One region of the Tepidiphilus sp. HLB4 genome, then DNA from elsewhere that is predicted to be linked to it. Evidence: riboswitches for the same ligand, from Rfam matches in the RefSeq annotation. Region 1 holds a riboswitch; the other holds the start of a gene.
What was found. A riboswitch is a leader RNA that binds a small molecule or an ion and turns the genes downstream of it on or off. The one in region 1 is predicted to bind S-adenosylhomocysteine.
Positions count from the first base shown of each region.

Region 2: it holds a riboswitch for S-adenosylhomocysteine, as region 1 does, so the genes downstream of both, ahcY (adenosylhomocysteinase) here and metH (methionine synthase) in region 1, are expected to answer to the same signal.

Region 1 is NZ_JSYB01000002.1:58,236-68,288, forward strand. Features, by position in the region: gene OA56_RS00300 (RelA/SpoT family protein) at 1-1,094, opposite strand, end outside; gene rpoZ (DNA-directed RNA polymerase subunit omega) at 1,102-1,320, opposite strand; gene gmk (guanylate kinase) at 1,325-1,945, opposite strand; gene OA56_RS00315 (HepT-like ribonuclease domain-containing protein) at 1,942-2,316, opposite strand; gene OA56_RS00320 (nucleotidyltransferase family protein) at 2,282-2,608, opposite strand; gene OA56_RS00325 (YicC/YloC family endoribonuclease) at 2,605-3,456, opposite strand; gene OA56_RS00330 (serine/threonine protein kinase) at 3,519-4,463, shown strand; gene OA56_RS00335 (PP2C family protein-serine/threonine phosphatase) at 4,460-5,377, shown strand; gene rph (ribonuclease PH) at 5,381-6,094, shown strand; gene rdgB (RdgB/HAM1 family non-canonical purine NTP pyrophosphatase) at 6,091-6,702, shown strand; gene hemW (radical SAM family heme chaperone HemW) at 6,699-7,844, shown strand; S-adenosyl-L-homocysteine riboswitch at 7,854-7,920, shown strand; partial or broken gene metH (methionine synthase) at 7,972-10,053, shown strand, end outside.
Region 2 is NZ_JSYB01000067.1:13,734-23,786, forward strand. Features, by position in the region: gene metF (methylenetetrahydrofolate reductase [NAD(P)H]) at 1-441, opposite strand, end outside; gene ahcY (adenosylhomocysteinase) at 513-1,922, opposite strand; S-adenosyl-L-homocysteine riboswitch at 1,995-2,060, opposite strand; gene metK (methionine adenosyltransferase) at 2,128-3,294, opposite strand; gene OA56_RS09230 (lysophospholipid acyltransferase family protein) at 3,596-4,471, shown strand; gene OA56_RS09235 (Crp/Fnr family transcriptional regulator) at 4,478-5,176, shown strand; gene OA56_RS09240 (nitric oxide reductase activation protein NorD) at 5,189-7,006, opposite strand; gene OA56_RS09245 (CbbQ/NirQ/NorQ/GpvN family protein) at 7,009-7,788, opposite strand; gene cobA (uroporphyrinogen-III C-methyltransferase) at 7,785-8,579, opposite strand; gene OA56_RS09255 (NnrS family protein) at 8,677-9,867, opposite strand; gene OA56_RS09260 (cytochrome D1 domain-containing protein) at 10,053-10,053, shown strand, end outside.

The sequences.
Region 1 (10,053 bases):
ATCCAGTGGGCGGCCACGCCGTCTTCGGCGAGCCGGTGCTGGGTTTGGGTGCGTACCTGGATTTCGACGGGAATGCCCTGCGGGCCGATGACGGTGGTGTGCAGCGACTGGTAGCCGTTGGGCTTGGGCAGCGCGAGGTAATCCTTGAACTTGCCAGGCACCGGCTTGAAGGCGGCGTGCAGCGCGCCGATGGCGAGGTAGCAGCTCTTTTCGTCGGGCACGACGACGCGAAAGCCGAAGAGGTCGAGGATCTGCTCGAAGCGCAGGTGCTTGCTGCGCATTTTCTGGTAGATGGAATAGAGGTGCTTGCGCCGGCTGCTGATCTGGGCTTCTACCCCCCAGACGACGAGCTGGCGTTCGATGAGTGTGCGGATCTTGTCGAGGAGTTCGTCGCGCGCTCCGAGCGCGGCTTCGACGGAGTGGGCGAGCACGGCGTATCGCCAGGGATGGCGGTGCTGGAAGGCGAGATCCTGCAGTTCGCGATAGAGGGTGTTGAGCCCGAGCCGGTTGGCGATGGGGGCGTAGATCTCGAGCGTTTCCTGGGCGATGCGGCGGCGCTTGGCCGGGGCGACGGCGCCCAGCGTGCGCATGTTGTGGGTGCGGTCGGCCAGCTTGATGAGGATGACGCGCAGGTCGCGCGCCATGGCGAGCAGCATCTTGCGGAAGTTTTCCGCCTGGTTGTCCTCGAGGCTCTGGCTTTCGAGCCGCTCGATCTTGGTGAGGCCGTCGACGAGCTCGGCGGTGACCGGGCCGAAGCGGTGGGCGAGCTCGCTCTTGCGGATGTGCGCGTCTTCCATCACGTCGTGCAAGAGCGCGGCGGCAATGGCGGAAGCATCGAGCTTCCAGTCGGCCACCAGGGAGGCGACGGCGATGGGATGCGTGACGTAGGGCTCGCCGCTCGCGCGCTTCTGGCCTTGGTGCGACCAGGCGGCGAAGCGGGCGGCGTCGTCGATGCGTTCGACTTCGGCGGAGGGGAGATAGCCGAGGAGCTTCTCGCGCAGGGCGCCGTAGGACGGCGGCAGCTCCACGGAAACGAAGGGTTCGCGCGCCGCGGAGCTCTCGTCGGGGGGGGAGAGGATCTCGGCGGCGGGCATGGCGGTCTCAGCTCTGGGCGCGGTCGAGGATGTCGCGGCCGACTCTGCCGGCGGCGATTTCGCGCAGCGCAACGACGGTGGGTTTGTCGCGTTCGCGCCCGCGATCGAGCGGCACGAGCGGTTCGGCGCCGATGGAGAGCTGGCGCGCGCGGGTGGCGGCGGCGAGCGTCATCTCGAAGCGGTTGGGGATGTGCTTGAGGCAGTCTTCGACGGTGATGCGGGCCATGGGGTCATTCCTGTAGGAGTTGGGCGAAGTAGGCGGCGTGGCGGCGCTTTTGCACCGGCAGCCGCAGGCGCGCGGCGCGCACGACGGCGGTGAGTTCGTCGATGGCGCGCTCGAGCCGGTCGTTGATTATAACGTAGTCGAATTCTTCCACGTGGCGCATCTCCTCGCGGGCGGCGGCCAGGCGCCGGGCGATGGTGGCTTCGCTGTCGGTGCCGCGGCCGCGCAGGCGCGCTTCGAGTGCCTCGAGCGAGGGCGGCAGGATGAAGATGCTCACGGCGTGCGGGAACATCCGGCGCACCTGGCGCGCGCCCTGCCAGTCGATCTCGAGGAGCACGTCGCGGTCTTGCTGCAATTGGGTTTCGATCCAGGTACGGGAAGTGCCGTAGTAGTTTCCGTGGACTTCGGCCCATTCGAGAAGTTCGCCGCCGTCGCGCAGGCGCAGGAATTCTTCCCGGCTGACGAAGCGGTAGTCGCGCCCGTCGACTTCGCCCGGCCGCGGGGCGCGGGTGGTGTAGGAGATGGACAGCGCCAGCCCCGGCTCGCGTTCGAGCACGGCATGCACGAGGGTGGTCTTGCCGGCGCCGGAGGGGGCGGTGACGATGTAGAGGGTGCCGAGGGGGGTCATGGGTTGCGTTCCAGGAGTTCGTGCAAGACTACTTCCAGCGCGGGGATCAGGTCGGGTAGATCGTGCGCGACGATGGCGGCGATGATTTCCAGGTCGACGTCGAAGTATTCGTGGATGATGCGGTTGCGTGTGTCGGCGATGTCGCGCCAAGCAATGGTGGGGTGGCGTAGGCGGGTGGTCGGCGTGACCTGGCGGGCGGCTTCGCCCAGTATTTCGAGAAGGCGGGCCAGGGCAAGGGCGGTCTCGTCTTCAGGGGGAAGCTCGGCGATCGGTTTGCCCCGAACCAGTTCGAGCGCGCGCCGAGCCGCATCCAGCATGTGGCGGATACGGGCGGTATCATCGAGCTTGGGGCGACTCGGGGGGCGCTTCATAATGGATCCGGGCGGTGTGCAGCACGTCGTCTCTGAAGTATCGGCTGAGGCTGCGGGGCGTGTGGAGGTCGACCGGCCGCCCGAGCAGGCGGGTGAGTTCGCGCTGCAGGCGGGCGAAGGCAAAGCCGGGGGTGTGGCCGGGTTGGAATTCGACGAGAACGTCGATGTCGCTGGCGGGGCCGAAATCGCCGCGGGTGACGGAGCCGAAAAAGGCGAGCCGACGCACGTGGTAGCGGCGGCAGAGGCTGCGCAGTTCGGCTTCCGGCAGGTCGTCTAGAGGCTGCGCGTTCATTCGAGGTTCTGCACCTGTTCGCGGATCTGTTCGATGAGCACTTTCATCTCGAGCGCGAGGCGCGACAGTGCCAGGCTGCCGGCCTTGGAAGCGAGGGTGTTGGCTTCGCGGTTGAATTCCTGCAGCAGGAAGTCGAGCCGTTTGCCGACGCTTCCGCCGCGGGTGAGCGTGCGTTCAAGTTCCTGGAGGTGGGAGGAGAGGCGGTCGAGCTCTTCGGCGACGTCGAGGCGCTGGGCGACGAGGGCGACTTCCTGCTCCACGCGCTGGGGATCGGGCGTCTGGCCGAGCGCTTCGAGCGCTTCGAGGAGCTTGCGGCGCTGGGCCTCGACGGCTTCGGGCGCAAGCGCGCGGGCGCGTTCGACGAGCTCGGCGATGGCCGTGGCCCGTTCGCGGATGGCGGCGGCGAGCGCCTCGCCCTCGCGGGCGCGGTGCGCGAGGAGTTCGGCGAGCGCCGCTTCGAGCAGCTCGAGCAGGCGCCGCTGCGTTTCCTCGGGATCGAGCTCGGCTTCGCGCACCACGCCGGGCCAGCGCAGGATCTCGCCCACCGTGAGGGAGGCCGCTTCGGGCAGATGCCGGTGGATTTCGGTCTGGGTGAGGGCGAGCGCCTGCAGGGCGACGGCGTCGAGCGTGAGCGCCGCTTGCACGGGCGCGCTTTGCACTTCGAGCCGGCATTCGATCTTGCCGCGGGCGAGCGCCTTTTGCAGGCGTTCACGCAGCAGCGGCTCGAAGGAGCGCCAGTCCTCGGGCAGGCGGAAATAGAGGTCGAGGAAGCGTCCGTTGACGCTGCGCAGTTCGAGGCGCAGGAGCCGAGCGCCGATTTGGGTTTGCGCGCTGGCAAACCCTGTCATACTGTGTATCATTGAGTGATTCCACGCTTCGTCCGAGGCGGTTTATCATACCCGGTCCGGCCATGTCGACACAACAAAACGCTCCGTTGCCCGAGGGGTGGCTCGTGGAGGGCTACCGCATTCTCGACCTGCTCGCCAAAGGGGGGTTTTCTTTCGTCTATCGCGCCCGCGATCGCGAAGGAAAAACGGTGGCGATCAAGGAGTATCTGCCGCATACCCTGGCGCGGCGCGAGGAAGGGGATATCGAGCCGGAGATCCTGCCCGATTGCGAGCGGGCCTTCCTCTTCGGGCTGAAGTGTTTCTTCGAGGAAGGGCGGTCGCTCGCGCGCATCAATCATCCCAACGTGATCCGGGTGCTCAACTTTTTCCGCGCCAACCAGACCGTCTACATGGTGATGCAGTATGAAGAAGGGCGCACGCTCCTGCAGTACATCCGGCAAAAGCACGGGGGGCTGCGCGAGAGTTTCATCCGGGCGATGGGCTTGCGGGTCCTCTCGGGCCTGCGTGAGGTGCATACGCACAAGCTGCTGCACCTCGACTTGAAACCGGCCAACATCTACCTGCGGCGCAACGGCGATCCGGTGCTGATCGATTTCGGCTCGGCGCGCCAGAGCCTGTCTTCCGACCAGGAGTGGGTGCGCACGATGTTCACGCCCGGCTACGCTCCGCCCGAGCAGCTCAGCGGCAAGCGGGAGGACATCGGGCCGTGGACCGATCTCTACAGCTTCGGCGCCACGCTCTATACCTGCGTCACCGGGCAGGCGCCGCCGCGGGCGGAGGCGCGGCAGGAGAAGGACGATCTGGCGCAGCGCCTCGAACCCTATCGGGAGCACTATACGCCGGAGCTGATCGATCTCATCGTCGACCTGATGCAGCTCGATCCCGAGAAGCGGCCGCAGAGTGCCTATGCGGTGCAGAAGGTGCTCTCGGCCTACGTGCCGTTCTTGGTGGCCGCCACCGAATACCGCTCGCTGATGCCGTCCCTTCCTGAAGGAGCCGAACGATGAAGTTCTCCATCCATCAGGCCACGAGCGTGGGTGGAAGGCCGGTGAACGAAGACCGGGTGGGCTATGCCTATTCGCGCGAGGCGCTCCTCATGGTGCTCTCCGACGGTATGGGAGGGCATGCGGCTGGCGAAGTGGCGGCGCAGATCACACTGCAGAGCCTCATCCAGGCGTTTCGCCTGTCGGCCAAGCCGCGCGTCGAGGATCCCTTGAGTTTCCTGTCGCAGGCGATCATCAACGCGCACTATGCGATCCTGGAATATGCTCGCGTGAATCACATCGAGGGGAACCCGCGTGCGACGGTCGTCACCTGCCTCGTGCAGGAAGGGGGATACGCCTGGTGGGCGCACGTGGGCGATTCGCGCCTCTATCACATCCGCCATGGCAAGGTGCTCACGCGCACCATCGACCACTCGCACGCGCAGCTCCTGATCGAACAGGGGGTGCTCAGCGAGGCGCAGCTGCGCACGCACGACAGCCGCAACCGCCTCTATTGCTCGCTCGGCGGGGAAACCTTGCCGCACGTCGACTTCGGTCGGCGGGCGGTGTTGCAGCCGGGGGACGTGCTCGCCCTGTGTTCCGACGGGCTGTGGGGGGTGCTCGACGACGAGGAGATCGCCGAGCGCCTCGCGCGCGGGCCGCTCGTGCGGGTGGTGCCCGAACTGGTGGAGCAGGCGGAGATGGAGGCGGGGCCCAACTCGGACAACGTCTCGCTCATCGCCATGCGTTGGGAGGAGGGCGAACCCTCCTTGGCGCCGGACACGGTTTCCACCGAGACCATGGCGCTCGACCAGGTGACGACGGCCTTCTCTCTGCCGCAGCAGCCGCCGGGTTTTTCGGCCGAACCCCTCGACAACGAAGAGATCGAACGGGCGATCCGCGAGATCAACGAGACGATCCAGAAATTCAAGGGATGATGCATGAGGCATGATGGCAGGCGCGCCGACGAACTGCGTCCGGTGCGCATCGAGCGCGGCTTTACCGAATACGCCGAGGGCTCGGTGCTGATCGCTTTTGGACGCACGCGGGTGCTGTGCACCGCGAGCGTGGAGGAATCCGTGCCGCCCTTTCTCAAAGGGACGGGGCAGGGCTGGGTGACGGCCGAATACGGCATGCTGCCGCGCGCCACGCACACGCGCACGCCGCGCGAGGCGGCCAAAGGGAAACAGGGCGGGCGCACGCTGGAGATCCAGCGCCTGATCGGGCGCTCGCTGCGCGCGGTGGTGGACCTGGCGGCGCTGGGGGAGCGGCAGGTCGTGCTCGATTGCGACGTGCTGCAGGCCGACGGCGGCACGCGCACGGCGGCGATCACGGGGGCCTGGGTGGCGCTCGCCGATGCGTGCGAGGCGCTGGTAGCGCGAGGGGTGCTCTCCGCTTCGCCCGTGCGCGACCAGGTGGCGGCGGTGTCGGTGGGGCTCGTGGGGGGCGAGGTGTTGCTCGACCTCGATTACGCCGAGGATTCCACCTGCGACACCGACATGAACGTGGTGATGACCGGCGCGGGCGGCTTCGTCGAATTGCAGGGCACGGCCGAGCACGGGGCGTTCGACCGGAAGGCGCTCGAAGCCCTGCTCGCGCTCGCCGAGAAAGGGATCGGCGAGTTGCTTGTCGCCCAGCGGGAGAGCCGGGCGTGAGTTCGGGCAAACGCCGGGTGGTGCTCGCGAGCAACAACGCGAAGAAGGCGGCCGAGCTCGAGGCGCTGCTCGCTCCGCTCGGCTGGGAGGTGCTGGCGCAAGGGGCGCTGGGCATTACGGAGGCCGAGGAGCCGCATCCGACCTTCCTGGAAAATGCGCTCGCCAAGGCGCGGCACGCGGCGGCCGCTTCCGGCTTGCCGGCGATCGCCGACGACTCGGGCCTGGCGGTGCCGGCGCTCGGGGGAGCGCCCGGGGTGCGCTCGGCGCGCTTCGCGGGGGAGCCTCGGTCGGACGCGCGCAACAACGTGGCGCTGCTCGCGGCGATGCAGGGGCTCGAAGGGGCGGCGCGGCGGGCGTTTTTCTATGGCTGCGTGGTCTTTTTGCGGTCGGCGGAAGATCCTCTGCCGCTCGTGGCCGAGGGGCGCTGGTGGGGTGAGATCCTCACGGAACCGCGTGGGGAGAGGGGATTCGGCTACGATCCGCTCTTCTACCTCCCGGCGCTGGGCAAGACCGCGGCCGAGCTCTCGCCGGAAGAGAAGAATCGCCTGAGCCACCGTGGCCGGGCCTTGCGCCGGCTGAGGGCGCGGCTCGCGCGGGAGGAGGCTTGAGCGCGTTCGATCCGGCGCGGGTGCCGCTGTCGCTCTACGCGCACGTGCCCTGGTGCGTGCGCAAGTGCCCCTACTGCGACTTCAATTCCCATCCGCTCGCAGGCGAGGTGCCGGAGGCGGAATTCCTCGCGGCGGTGGAAGCCGACCTCGCGGCCGAGGCCGAGCGCGCGGGCGGGCGGCCGATCGACACGGTCTTCTTTGGCGGCGGCACGCCGAGCCTGCTCTCGGGCGAAGCGCTTGAGCGGCTCATGGCGGCGATTCGACGGCACCTGCCGCTCGCGCCCAATGCTGAAGTTACGCTGGAGGCGAACCCCGGCACCTTCGAAGCGGCGCGCTTCGCGGCCTACGCGCAGGCCGGGGTGAATCGGCTCTCACTGGGGGTGCAGAGTTTCGACGACGCGGCCCTGCGGCGGCTGGGGCGCATCCACGACGGGACGCAGGCGCGCGCGGCGCTCGCCGCGGCGGTGCGCGTGTTTCCCCGCGTCAATGTCGATCTGATGATCGGCCTGCCCGGCCAGAGCCCGGCGGCGGCGCTCGCCGACGTGGAAGCGGCGCTCGCTGGCGGGGCGACGCATCTCTCCTGCTATCAGCTCACGATCGAGCCGAATACGCCTTTTGCCGCTGCGCCGCCGGCCTTGCCTGCCGACGAGGAGCTGGCGGCGATCGAGACGGCGGTGGAGGAGCGGCTCGCGCGTGCGGGCTTCGTCCACTACGAGGTCTCGGCCTGGGCGCTGCCGGGGGAAGCCTGCCGGCACAACCTGAATTACTGGGGCTTTGGCGACTACCTGGGCGTGGGGCCGGGGGCGCACGGCAAGCTGAGCACGCCCGGAGGCATCGTGCGGCGCATGAAGCACAAGCACCCGCGCCGCTATCTGGCGGCCGTCGCCCCTTTCGTGCAGGAAGAGGCGGTGGTGGCGCCCGAGGCGCTGCCCTTCGAGTTTCTCATGAACGCGCTGCGGCTGCGCGCGGGGGTGCCGCGGGAATGGTTCGCGGCGCGCACGGGTCTTCCCTTGGAGACGCTCGCACCGCGCTGGGCGCGGCTCGAAGCGCAGGGGCTGGTGGAGCCGCTTTCCTGGCGCATCGCCGTCACCGAGCGCGGCTGGCGCCTGCTCAACGCGGTGCTGGAAGCATTCTTACCGTAAAATACGAGGCTTTCCGAGGAGCGTTGCAGCGGCGCCTCGCCGCCAGGCTCGGACAGGACAACGACGCTCGTGAAGCCCTGCCGCCGGCTGGCTTCACGGGCGTTTCGCTTTTGTGGAGGAAAGAGGCATGCAAGCGGACCGGACCGAGGAGCTCGTGCGCCTGCTGCGCGAGCGCGTGCTGGTGCTCGATGGCGCCATGGGGACCATGATCCAGCAGTACCGGCTGACGGAAGCCGATTTCCGCGGCGAGCGGCTGCAGGATCACCCGGTGGAGCTCAAGGGCGACAACGATCTCCTGGTGCTCACGCATCCGGAGGTGATCGGCGAGATCCACCGCGCCTATCTGGAGGCCGGGGCGGACGTGATCGAGACCAATACCTTCAACGCCACGCGCACTTCGCAGGCCGACTACGGCCTGGCGCATCTCGCCTACGAGATCAACCGGGAAGCGGCGCGGCTTGCCCGAACGCTGGCCGACGCATACAGCACGCCGGACAAACCCCGCTTCGTGGCCGGCGTGATCGGCCCGACTTCGAAGACGCTGTCGCTGAGCCCCGACGTGAACGATCCCGGCTTTCGCGCCATCGACTTCGACACGCTCGCGGCCGACTATCTCGAATCGGCGCGCGCGCTGGTGGAGGGCGGGGCGGATCTGCTGCTCATCGAGACGGTGTTCGATACCTTGAACGCCAAGGCGGCGGTGTTCGCCCTCGAGCGCCTCTTCGAAGAGTACGGACGGCGCTGGCCGGTGATGATCTCCGGCACCATTACCGATGCGGCCGGGCGCACGCTCTCGGGGCAGACGCCGGAAGCCTTCTGGGCTTCGCTCGCGCACGCACGCCCGCTCACTTTCGGGCTCAACTGCGCCCTGGGGGCGCGTGAGCTGCGTCCGCACGTGGAGACGCTCGCGCGCGTCTGCACCACCTTCGTCTCGGCCCACCCCAACGCAGGGCTGCCCAATCCGCTCTCGCCCACCGGCTACGACGAGACGCCCGAGGCGCTCGCAGCGGAGATCGCCTCCTGGGTCGAGGCGGGCTGGGTGAACCTGGTGGGCGGGTGCTGCGGCACGACGCCGGCGCACATCGCGGCGATCGCTCGGGCCGTGGAAGGCCGCGCGCCGCGCCCGCTGCCTCGGGCCAAACCCGTGATGCGGCTCGCAGGGCTCGATCTCTTCGAAATCGGACCGGACTCGCTCTTCGTGAACGTGGGCGAGCGCACCAACGTGACCGGCTCGAAGAAATTCGCCCGCCTCATCCTCGAAGAGAAGTACGACGAGGCGCTGTCGGTGGCGCGCCAGCAGGTGGAGGCCGGCGCGCAGATGATCGACGTCAACATGGACGAGGCGATGCTCGATTCCACCGCAGCGATGACGCGCTTCCTGCGGCTCGTGGCCGTGGAGCCGGACATCGCGCGCGTGCCGGTGATGGTCGACTCCTCCAAGTGGGAGGTGATCGAGGCGGGGCTCAAATGCCTGCAGGGCAAGGGCATCGTCAATTCGATCTCGCTCAAGGAGGGGGAGGCGGCCTTCCTCGCGCAGGCGCGGCTCGCGCGGCGCTACGGGGCGGCGGTGCTGGTGATGTGCTTCGACGAGCGCGGCCAGGCCGACGGCTTCGCGCGCAAGATCGAGATCGCCGAGCGTGCCTACCGGCTGCTGGTGGCCGACGGATTCCCGCCCGAGGACATCGTGATCGACCCCAACGTGTTCGCCATCGCCACGGGCATTGCCGAGCACGACAACTACGCCGTCGATTTCATCGAGGCGGTGCGCTGGATCCACACCCACCTGCCGTACGCCAAGACGAGCGGCGGCATCTCCAACGTCTCCTTCGCCTTTCGCGGCAACGAGACCGTGCGCGCGGCCATCCATACGGTGTTCCTCTATCACGCCATCCGCGCCGGGCTCACCATGGGCATCGTCAATGCCGGGCAGCTGGGCATCTACGACGAGCTCGAGCCGCGGCTGCGCGCGCTGGTCGAGGACGTGGTGCTCAACCGCCGCCCCGGCGCGGCCGAGGAGCTGGTGGCCTACGCCCAGACCCTGCAAACGGGCGAGGCCAGGGCGGAAGAAGTGCAGGAATGGCGCTCATGGCCGGTGGAGAAACGCCTGGAGCATGCGCTCGTCAAGGGCATCACCGAGCACGTGGTCGAGGATACCGAGGAGCTGCGCGCGCGCTTCGCCGCCGAGGGCAAGGGGCCGCTCGCGGTGATC
Region 2 (10,053 bases), on a different contig from region 1:
GGCGCTGGGGGCCTGCGGGTGATATTCGGGGTAGGCGGCGACGGCGATCCAGAAGTGATCGCCCGTTTCGGCGCGGATGAAGTCGACGAGCTCGCTCGCGTAGCGCAGCTCGCCGGGGTCGCGCACGCCGGAGGGGAGATCACCCCTGAGCGCCACGAGGCGGCGCACGCCGAGCGCCTGGTACTGTTGCAGGATCTCGCGGATCTGGGCGCGGGTGGCGCCGATGCAGGACAGATGCGGGGCGACGTCGAGCCCGGCGCGGTGCAGCCGCTCGACCACGGCGAAGGTGCGCTCGCGGGTGGAGCCGCCGGCACCGTAGGTGACGGAATGGTAGGCCGGGCGCAGGCGCTGGGTGAGGCGCCGGCGCGCCTCCTCGAGCTTGGCCTCCCCTTCGGGCGTTTGTGGGGGGAAGAATTCGACGGAGATCTCGAGCGGCGGCATCGGTCGCTCCTGGGGAGAGTGGTGGGATCAGGGGGCGCCGCCGTCGCACGCGACGGTCGGCGTCTACAGGCTCAGTAGCGGTAGTGTTCGGCCTTGTAGGGCCCGTCGAGGGGCACGCCGATGTAGGCTGCCTGCTCGGGCGTGAGCCGGGTGAGCTGGACGTTGAGGCGGGTGAGCTGCAGCCGGGCGACTTTCTCGTCGAGCTGTTTGGGCAGTCGATAGACGCCCACGGGGTAGCGCTCGGGGTGCGTGTAGAGTTCGATCTGCGCGAGCACCTGGTTGGCAAACGACGAGCTCATCACGAAACTGGGGTGCCCGGTGGCGCAGCCGAGGTTTACCAGCCGCCCTTCGGCGAGCAGGATGATGCGCTTGCCGTCGGGGAAGATGACGTGGTCGACCTGCGGCTTGATGTTCTCCCAGCGGTAGTGGCGCAGCGAATCGACGTCGATCTCGTTGTCGAAGTGGCCGATGTTGCACACGATCGCCTGGTCTTTCATGCGGCGCATGTGCTCGTGGGTGATGACGTGGTAGTTGCCGGTGGCGGTGACGAAAATGTCGGCCTTGTCGCAGGCTTCTTCCATGGTCACCACACGGTAGCCTTCCATCGCCGCCTGCAGGGCGCAGATGGGGTCGATCTCGGTGACCCACACTTCGGCGCGCAGCGCCCGCAGCGCCTGGGCCGAGCCCTTGCCCACGTCGCCGTAGCCGCAGACGACGGCGATCTTGCCGGCGATCATCACGTCGGTGGCGCGCTTGATGCCGTCGAGGAGCGATTCGCGGCAGCCGTAGAGGTTGTCGAACTTGGACTTGGTGACCGAGTCGTTGACGTTGATCGCCGGAAAGCGCAGTTCGCCGCGCTCCTGCATCTGGTAGAGGCGATGCACGCCGGTGGTGGTCTCTTCGGTGACGCCGCGGATCGCCGCAATGCGCCGCGAGTACCAGGAAGGGTCGCGTTCGAGCTGTGCGCGGATGCGGGCAAAGAGCGCTTTCTCCTCGATGCTCGTGGGGTGGTCGAGCACGCTCGGGTCGCGCTCGGCCTTGGTGCCCAGGTGCAGCAGGAGGGTGGCGTCGCCCCCGTCGTCGAGGATCATGTTGGCGTGGCCGCCGTCGGGCCACTCGAAGATGCGGTGGGTGTAGTCCCAGTATTCTTCCAGCGTCTCGCCTTTCTTGGCGAAGACGGGGATGCCTTCGGCGGCGATTGCCGCGGCGGCGTGATCCTGGGTGGAGAAGATGTTGCACGAGGCCCAGCGCACCTGCGCGCCCAGCGCCACCAGCGTCTCGATGAGCACGGCGGTTTGGATGGTCATGTGCAGGCTGCCGGCGATACGGGCGCCCGTGAGCGGTTTTTGCTCGGCGTATTCGCGGCGCAGCGCCATGAGCGCGGGCATCTCGCTCTCGGCGATGCGGATCTCCTTGCGGCCCCATTCGGCCAGCGAAAGATCGGCGACGACGTACTCGGAAATGGATGCGGCCTGGTTCATCGAAATGCTCCTATTCGGGAACGAGGCCGAGCGGATGCGCAGCTCACCTGCGTCTTCCGTCCGGCCGGAGAAGACGGGTGAGCGCCGTTGGATCTGAACCGAGCCTGGCCCGTGCGGGTTGCAGCGCTCCTCGGTTGGCGGGGATTATAGCAAAAGGGCGTAGCACCAAGGGCGGCCGGAGGTCCGGCCGCCCGCGGGGTGGGCGTTACAGCCCGGCGTCGGAGCGCAGCGCTTCGGCCTTGTCGAGCATCTCCCAGGTGAATTCGGGTTCCTCGCGGCCGAAGTGGCCGTAGACGGCGGTTTTGGAATAGATGGGACGCAGGAGGTCCAGCATTTCGATGATGGCGCGCGGGCGCAAGTCGAAGTGCTGGCGCACGAGGGCCTCGATCTTCTCGTCGGGGACCTTGCCGGTGCCGAAGGTCTCGACCATGAGGCTCACGGGACGGGCCACGCCGATGGCGTAGGCGATCTGCACTTCGCAGCGATCCGCCAGACCCGCGGCCACGATGTTCTTCGCCACGTAGCGGGCGGCGTAGGCCGCCGAGCGGTCGACCTTGGAAGGATCCTTGCCGCTGAACGCGCCGCCGCCGTGATGCGCCGCACCGCCATAGGTGTCGACGATGATCTTGCGCCCAGTGAGGCCGCAGTCGCCGTGCGGGCCGCCGACGACGAAGCGCCCGGTGGGATTGATGAGATATTTGATGTCGGGGGCGCGCAGCTGCGATGGGATGATGGGGTGGATGATCTCCTCGATCACCGCCTCGCGGATCTCGTCGTAGGTGATGTCGGGGTGGTGCTGGGTGGAGAGGACGACCGTCTCCACCTGGGTGGGCTTGCCGTCGACGTAGCGTACCGTGACTTGCGACTTGGCGTCGGGCCGCAGCCAGGGAAGCCTGCCATCCTTGCGCACTTCGGCCTGGCGCTGCATGAGGCGGTGGGCGTAGTAGATGGGCAGCGGCATGAGCACCGGGGTTTCCGTGCAGGCGTAGCCGAACATGAGGCCCTGGTCGCCGGCGCCTTGGTCGAGCGGATCGTCGAAAGCCTTGCCCACGCCCTGGGCGATGTCGGGCGATTGGCGGTTGATGGCGGTGAGGATGGCGCAGGACTTGTAGTCGAAGCCGATGTCGGAATCATCGTAGCCGATGCGGCGGATGACGTCCTGCGCGATCTCGCGGTAGTTGGGGTGTGCCTTGGTGGTGATCTCGCCGGAGATGACCACGAGCCCGGTGGAGACGAGGGTCTCGCAGGCGACGCGCCCGTGGGGGTCTTCGCCGAGGATGACGTCGAGCACGCCGTCGGAGATCTGGTCGGCGACCTTGTCCGGGTGCCCTTCCGAGACGGATTCGGAGGTGAAGAGGTATTCCTTGGCCATGCAATCGCTCCCTTCGATCCCCGTGAGGCGGCGTGCCGGCTCTGGGGATCAGGGGAGCGGGCGACGCTTTAGCGGTATTTCTTGTCCGAGCTTGTGAATCGATCTGCTGCGCGGCCCGATTGCGTCGTTGCGCGGTGCTCGCTCCTCGCCTATCTTCGCGATATGTCTCGTCGCTGCGCTCCGTGCGCCTCGCACTCGACCCGCTCGCGACGATTTCTTCACAAGCTCTCCGCCCCGCAAGTTGTCGGATTAACTCGGCGGATGAGCGATAATTATAAATCTTCTTCAAGGTAATGAGGAAATGTCCCGTCTGCTGGTTGCCTTGCTGTGGGTGTTGCATTGGCTGCCGCTGCCGCTGCTGGCGGCGCTCGGCCGCGGTTTCGGGGCGCTGCTCTTTCATCTGGCGCGCTCGCGGCGCCACGTGGCCGAGGTGAATCTGCGGCTGTGCTTTTCCGAATGGACGGAGGCCGAGCGGCGTGCCGTGCTGCGCGAGCACTTCCGCCTGCTGGGGCGCAGCATCCTGGAGCGGGGGATTTCCTGGTTTGCCCCGGCCGAGCGCATCCGGCGGCTGGTGCGGCTCGAGGGCAAGGAGCATCCGGATGGCGTGCGCGCCCAGGGACGACCGGTGATCCTGCTCGTGCCCCACTTTCTTGGGCTGGACATGGGCGGCACGCGCGTGGCGATGGAGTACGACGGGGTCTACGTCTATTCGCGCCCCAAAAGGGACCCGGTGGCCGATCGATGGCTCAACTGGGGGCGTTCCCGCTTCGGCGATCAGCTGCAGGTGGCGCGCCAGGACGGTATCCGACCGGTGGTGCGCGCTTTGCGCGCCGGTCGGCCGCTCTATTACCTGCCCGACCTGGATTACGGGCGCAAGGAGTCCGTCTTCGTGCCGTTCTTCGGTGTGCCGGCGGCCACGATCACGGGTCTGTCGCGCCTGGCGCGGCTCACCGGCGCGGCGGTGGTGCCCTGCGTCACCGAGATGCTGCCCGATGGAAAGGGCTACGTGACGCGCTTCGGCGAACCCTGGGCGGATTTCCCTTCCGAAGACGAAGTAGCCGACGCGGCACGCATGAACCGCTGGCTCGAAGGCGAGATCCGTCGCATGCCGGCGCAGTACCATTGGGTGCACCGGCGCTTCAAGACGCGGCCTCCGGGGGAGCCGCGGCTGTATTGAGGGGGGATGATGGACGAGACGCAGCATCTCGCGAACCGGCTGCGACGGGTGGCATTGTTCGCCTTGCTGGACGAGGAGGAGTTGGAAGCGCTGGCGCGGCGCTGCCGGCCAGTGCAGCTCGCGCGCGACGAGGTGCTGTTCTTGCGCGGCGAGCCGGCGCGCGGTTTTTACCTGGTGGAGCGCGGGCGCATCAAACTGTTTCTCGATTCTCCTTCGGGGGCGGAGAAGATCGTCGACACCGTCGGGCCGGGCGGGACCTTCGGCGAGGCGGTGATGTTTCTCGACCAACCGTATCCGGTGTCGACGGCGGCGCTCGGCGAGGCCGAGCTCGTCTTCGTGCCCAAGGAGGCGGTGGATGAATTGCTGGAGCGTCGGCCGGACTTTTGCCGTCGCATGCTCGCCGGCATGGCGATGCGGTTGCGCGTCATGGTGCGCGATATCGAGGCGTATTCGTTGCAGACGGCGGCCCAGCGGGTGATCGGCTATCTGCTGCAATCCTGCGAGCACGAGCGCGGGGAGGCAACGATCGAGCTGCCACTGCCGCGCTACGTGATCGCCTCGCGCCTCAACCTGACGCCGGAGACGCTGTCGCGCGTTTTCCACGAGCTCGCGCAGCAGGGAGTGTTGCGATCCGAAGGGCGTAGGGTGGTGGTGCCGGACGTGGGGCGGTTGAGGGATTATGGGGGGAGGGAAGAGCGGCGCTGAATGCGAGCGGTTTCACGGCCGGGTGAGCTCGGCGTAGAGCCGCGGCAGGCGGGCGGCGAGTTCGCCGAGGCGTTGCACGACGACGTGGCCATCATGGCCGAAGAGGTAGGGCAGAACATCGGCGGCTTCGCGGTCGATCGCGACGCAGAAGGGGCGGATACCGCGCCGGCGGCATTCGAAGAGGGCGCGCCGTGTGTCTTCGATGCCGTAGCGGCCGTCGTAGTGGTCGATGTCGTGCGGTTTGCCGTCGGTGAGCACGAGCAGCAGTTTTTGCCGCGAAGCCGTGGCGGCGAGCCGGTCGGCGGCGTGGCGGATGGCTGCGCCGAGGCGGGTGTAGTCGCCGGGGCGTAGCGCGAGGATGCGACCGCGCACGGCCGGCCCGTTGCGCTCGCCGAAATCTTTGAGTCGATGGTAACGCACGTGTGCGTGGCCGAGCGAGGAAAAGGCGGCCACGGCAAGGGCGTCGCCCGCCGCTTCGATCGCCTCGGTGAACACGAGCAGCGCGTCGCGGATCACATCGATGACGCGGTGCGCATCATCGGCGTGCGCGTCGGTAGACAGCGACACGTCGGCGAGCAGCAGGCAGGAGAGGTCGCGCGCCGTGCGCGGGGTGTCGATATAGCGCGGTTGCGCCGAGACGGGGCAGCCGGAGCGCAGTTCGGCGTGGCGACGGACCCAGTCGTCAAGATCGAGCGCGTCGCCCTCGGGCTGACCCGCCTGGGGCCGGCGCTCGCTGCGGATGCGTTCGAGTTCGGCGCGCAGTCGTTGCGTGAGCGGGCGAAGCTGTCCGGGCAAAGGGGCGGGCATCGCCTCGTCACGGGGCAGATCGATGCGGCAGTGATCGGGGCGGTACTGGCCGCGGCGATAATCCCATTCGGGCAGCAGGATTCCCTCCCTCAGCCTTTCATCGGCGTCTGCGGCGGGCGGGCGTTCCAGGTCCATGCGCACGCGGGAGGCGACGGGGTCGGAGTCCTCGGCGAGCGCCAGCCGTTCGAGCTGGGCGGCGGCACGTCCGGCTTCGTCCCCCTCGGCGTCTTCGAGCGAGCGGTCGACGCGCACGTATTCCGCCCAGCACAGCAGGCTCTCGGCGCGAAACGCGAGCAGCATGCCGTGCTGCGAGCCAGGGTCTTCCGTCGCCTCGGTCTGGATCGGGGCCGCGGCCGAAGAGGAAGCCCCGTCCTTGGCGGTAGGCGGGGGACGGCGCCGAGCCGCCGCGGCATCGGTCTCCTGAGGCATCAGCCACAGCATCACCGGCCGCGGCGGGCGCGGTGAGGCCGGAAAGGTGCGCACGCTGCCGGGAGCACGCAGGGCGGCGCGGATCGCTTCTTCCACGGCAGCGTCGACCGGAGGCAGCTGGTGCGGTAGGGGGCGAAGCGCGAGGCTTGCTGCGACGAGGCGATCATAGCGTTCCTGCCACGCAGGGTAGCGGGCGAGCGCCACGGCGGTGGCGCGCTGGTTGGCGAGCCACCACGGTTCGCCGTTGGGGACGAAATGGGCAGCGAGCAGGGCGAGCCAGAAATAGAGGTCGCGGTTGAGGGGGCGTTTGGGAAAATGGGCGATCGCGGCGGGAAGGCGCAGCTCGTCGGCGGTGAGATGGGGAAGTTCGGTAAGACGGCCGGTTCCGGCGAGCCGTTCGCGCCACGTACGCCGCCCTTCGTGGATACGGCGTTCGGCCACGGCGAATCTGCGTCCGGCCTCGCCGCCCACGCCGCGGAAGAATACCGACAGGGGGCGCCGTAAGGATTCGAGGCGGATTTCGGCCTGGGGGTGGTGCGCTTCGGCGAGGTGCCGCACCCAGCGATCCCACAGCGCTCCGGCCCAGGTCTCCATGGCTATTCGCCGAGCACGGTGCGCACCAGCTCTTCTAGCCCGGCGGTGACCTCGGCATCGTCGGACAGCGCCTCGACGAGCGCCGCGCGGCAGGCGGCGAGCACCGGCAGGCCGCCGCGGATCAGCAGGGCGGCATAAACGAGGAGCCGCGTCGAGGCCACTTCTTCGAGATCGACCCCGTCGAGCCGGCGGATGGCGTTACCCAGGGCGACGAGACGCCGCGCGAGTAAGGCGTCGCACCCCGTTTCTCGCTGCAGGATGCGGATTTCGCGCGCCTCGTCGGGAAAGCCGAAACGCAGCGCCACGAAACGTTGCCGGGTGGAGGGTTTGAGCCCTTTGAGGAAATTCTGGTAGCCGGGATTGTAGGAGACGACCAGCATGAATTCGGGCGGTGCGGCCAGCAGCTCGCCCGTGCGCTCGAGCGGCAGTGTGCGGCGGTGGTCGGCGAGCGGATGGATGACGACGGTGACGTCCTTGCGCGCCTCGACGATCTCGTCGAGATAGCAGATGCCGCCCTCGCGCACGGCGCGCGTGAGCGGCCCGTCCTGCCACACGGTCTGTCCGTTTTGCACGAGATGGCGTCCAACGAGGTCGGCGGCGGTCAGATCGTCGTGGCAGGCCACGGAGAAGAGCGGTAGGCCAAGGCGCGCCGCCATGTGGGTGACGAAGCGGGTCTTGCCCACGCCGGTGGGGCCTTTGATGAGCACGGGCAGGCGGTTGCGCCAGGCGTGTTCGAAGAGCTCGACCTCGTCGCTGGCCGGTTCATAGGCGGGAAGCGTCATGGCGTGGCTTTCGATGTGACAGTGGATTCAGCAAGGGCCGCCGCTCGGGGCGCGAGCCGCTCGGCAAGCCCCACCACGTCGCCCACCACCAGCAGCGCCGGCGGGACGAGTTCGGCGGCGGCCGCCAAGGCAGGCAGGCTCGCCAGCGTGCCGCTGAGGCGTTCGGCATCGGGCAGCGTCGCGTTGCGCACCACGGCCGCGGGCGTGTCGGCCGGCAGGCCGTGGGCGACGAGTTCGCGGCAGATCGTGGGCAGGGTGCTCACCCCCATGTAGAAGACCACCGTCTGGCGCGGCCGGGCGAGCGCTTCCCAGTCGAGCAGCAGGGCGCCGTCCTTGAGATGCCCGGTGACGAAGAGGCAGGATTGGGCGTGGTCGCGGTGCGTGAGGGGAATGCCCTGGCTCGCGGCCATGCCGCAGGCCGCCGTGATGCCGGGCACGACCTCGAAAGGGATGCCGGCTGCGGCGAGCGCTTCGGCTTCTTCCCCGCCGCGCCCGAAAATGTAGGGGTCGCCCCCCTTGAGCCGCACGACCACTGCGCCGGTCTGCCCGAGTTCGACGAGAAGCGCGTTGATCTCCTCCTGGGGGAGCGTATGCCGGCCGGCGCGCTTGCCGACGAAGACGCGCCGCGCCTCGGGGCGGACGCACTCGAGCACGGCCGGGCTCACCAGGTTGTCGTAGACGAGCGCCTCGGCGGCCTGCAGCAGGCGCAGCGCCCGCACGGTGAGCAGTTCCGGGTCGCCGGGGCCGGCGCCTACCAGATAGACTTTCGGTGCGATCGTTTTCCGCTTCATCGTCTCGTTCCCTGCGGTCTTTATCCTGGTTGCGGTTTGTACCACGGTTTGGCCTGCGTCTTCATGCCGCGCGGGAAGATGGAAAGAGCGCGGGCGTTCAACCGGGACGTCCATCGGGGCGCGGGCGCACGAGGCGCGGGACGAAACGCCACAGGTAGAGGAGATAGGCGAGCGCGAAGGCGAAGGCGCTTGCGTGCAGCATGCCGTTCCCCATGGCCGGGAAGGTCGCGAGTTCGCGCAGCAGCGCCGCGGCGAGCAGCACGAGGAAGGCGGAGTGGAGGCCGCGAGGGGTGCGGTTGGGGTGATCGCCGGTGTGGCCGAGCGCCGTGCGCGTCATCATGCCGAGCGTCATGGAGCCGATGCCGCCCACCGTGAGCAGGTGCACCGCGGCGCTGCGCCAGGCCGGGGCGAAAGCGGCCAGTCCGTAGGCGAGGACCCCTGCCGCCGTCAGGGCGAAGCCGAGATGCAAGATCCACACCATGGGGTTGGTCCAGACGGTCCGGTGCAGCCAGCGCCGGCTCTGGCGCAGGGCGATGCCGGACGTCACCACGGCGAGCACGGCGATGAGCGGCGCGGGCGCACCGAGGGCCGTGGCAAGCGCCAGCGCAAACCCGCCGACCACGGTACCGGCCTGCACCCAGGCTGGATTGGGGACTTGCGGCAGACCGAGCGCCCGGCTGGTGAAGAAGGCGATGACCCGCATGCCGAGGAAGAAGATCATCCCGGCGAGCCACAGGGCGCCGGCATCGAGCCAGGCGAGGGGCTCGCCGTCGAGTTTTCCTTGCACCGTGCAGAAAAACCCCGCCTCGAAGCCCGCGAACAGCAGCAGCAGGAGCGGCACGACGTAGTTGCGCCGGTTACGCGCGGCGAGCACGGAGCGGGCAAGCCAGAACGCGGCAAGGAGAAGAAAGGCAAGCGCGGCGCCTGCAGCGGCAGGAAAGGCGCGCTCGCCGAGGAACCAGGCCAGCCGAGCCACGAGCCACAGCAGCACGAGCACGCCGAGACGGACGCCGCGAAGCGGCGGCTGTCCCGTCCAGCTTGCCACCGCCGTATGCAGAAAACCGACGACGATCGCTGCGCCGAAGCCCCAGACCATCTCGTGCGCATGCCACCACACGCCCGGCAGGGCAGGTGCGCCGCGCAGGGTGACCGCCCAGTAGGGTACGGCGAGCACCGCGAGCAGGGCTCCGAGCAGATAAAAGGGGCGGAAGGCCATCGCCAGCCAGGCGGCAAGGCTCGGACGGGCGGAGGTGGATGGGTGCGGTTCTTGCAGAGGGATGTCGGTCATCGAGAGACTCCGCAGGCAGGGTTGGGGGACATTGTGCTGTTCAGGCGTCAGATCGTCCTTGATCGCAGTCAAGATGGTGCGGCGAAGACCATTTTCTTCGAATTGACTTGTGTCAAGGAAATCGCCTTGCGTCGTCTCTAGAGTGGAAGCATCGCAAATTTTTTCATCGGCGGGGAGGATCGATCA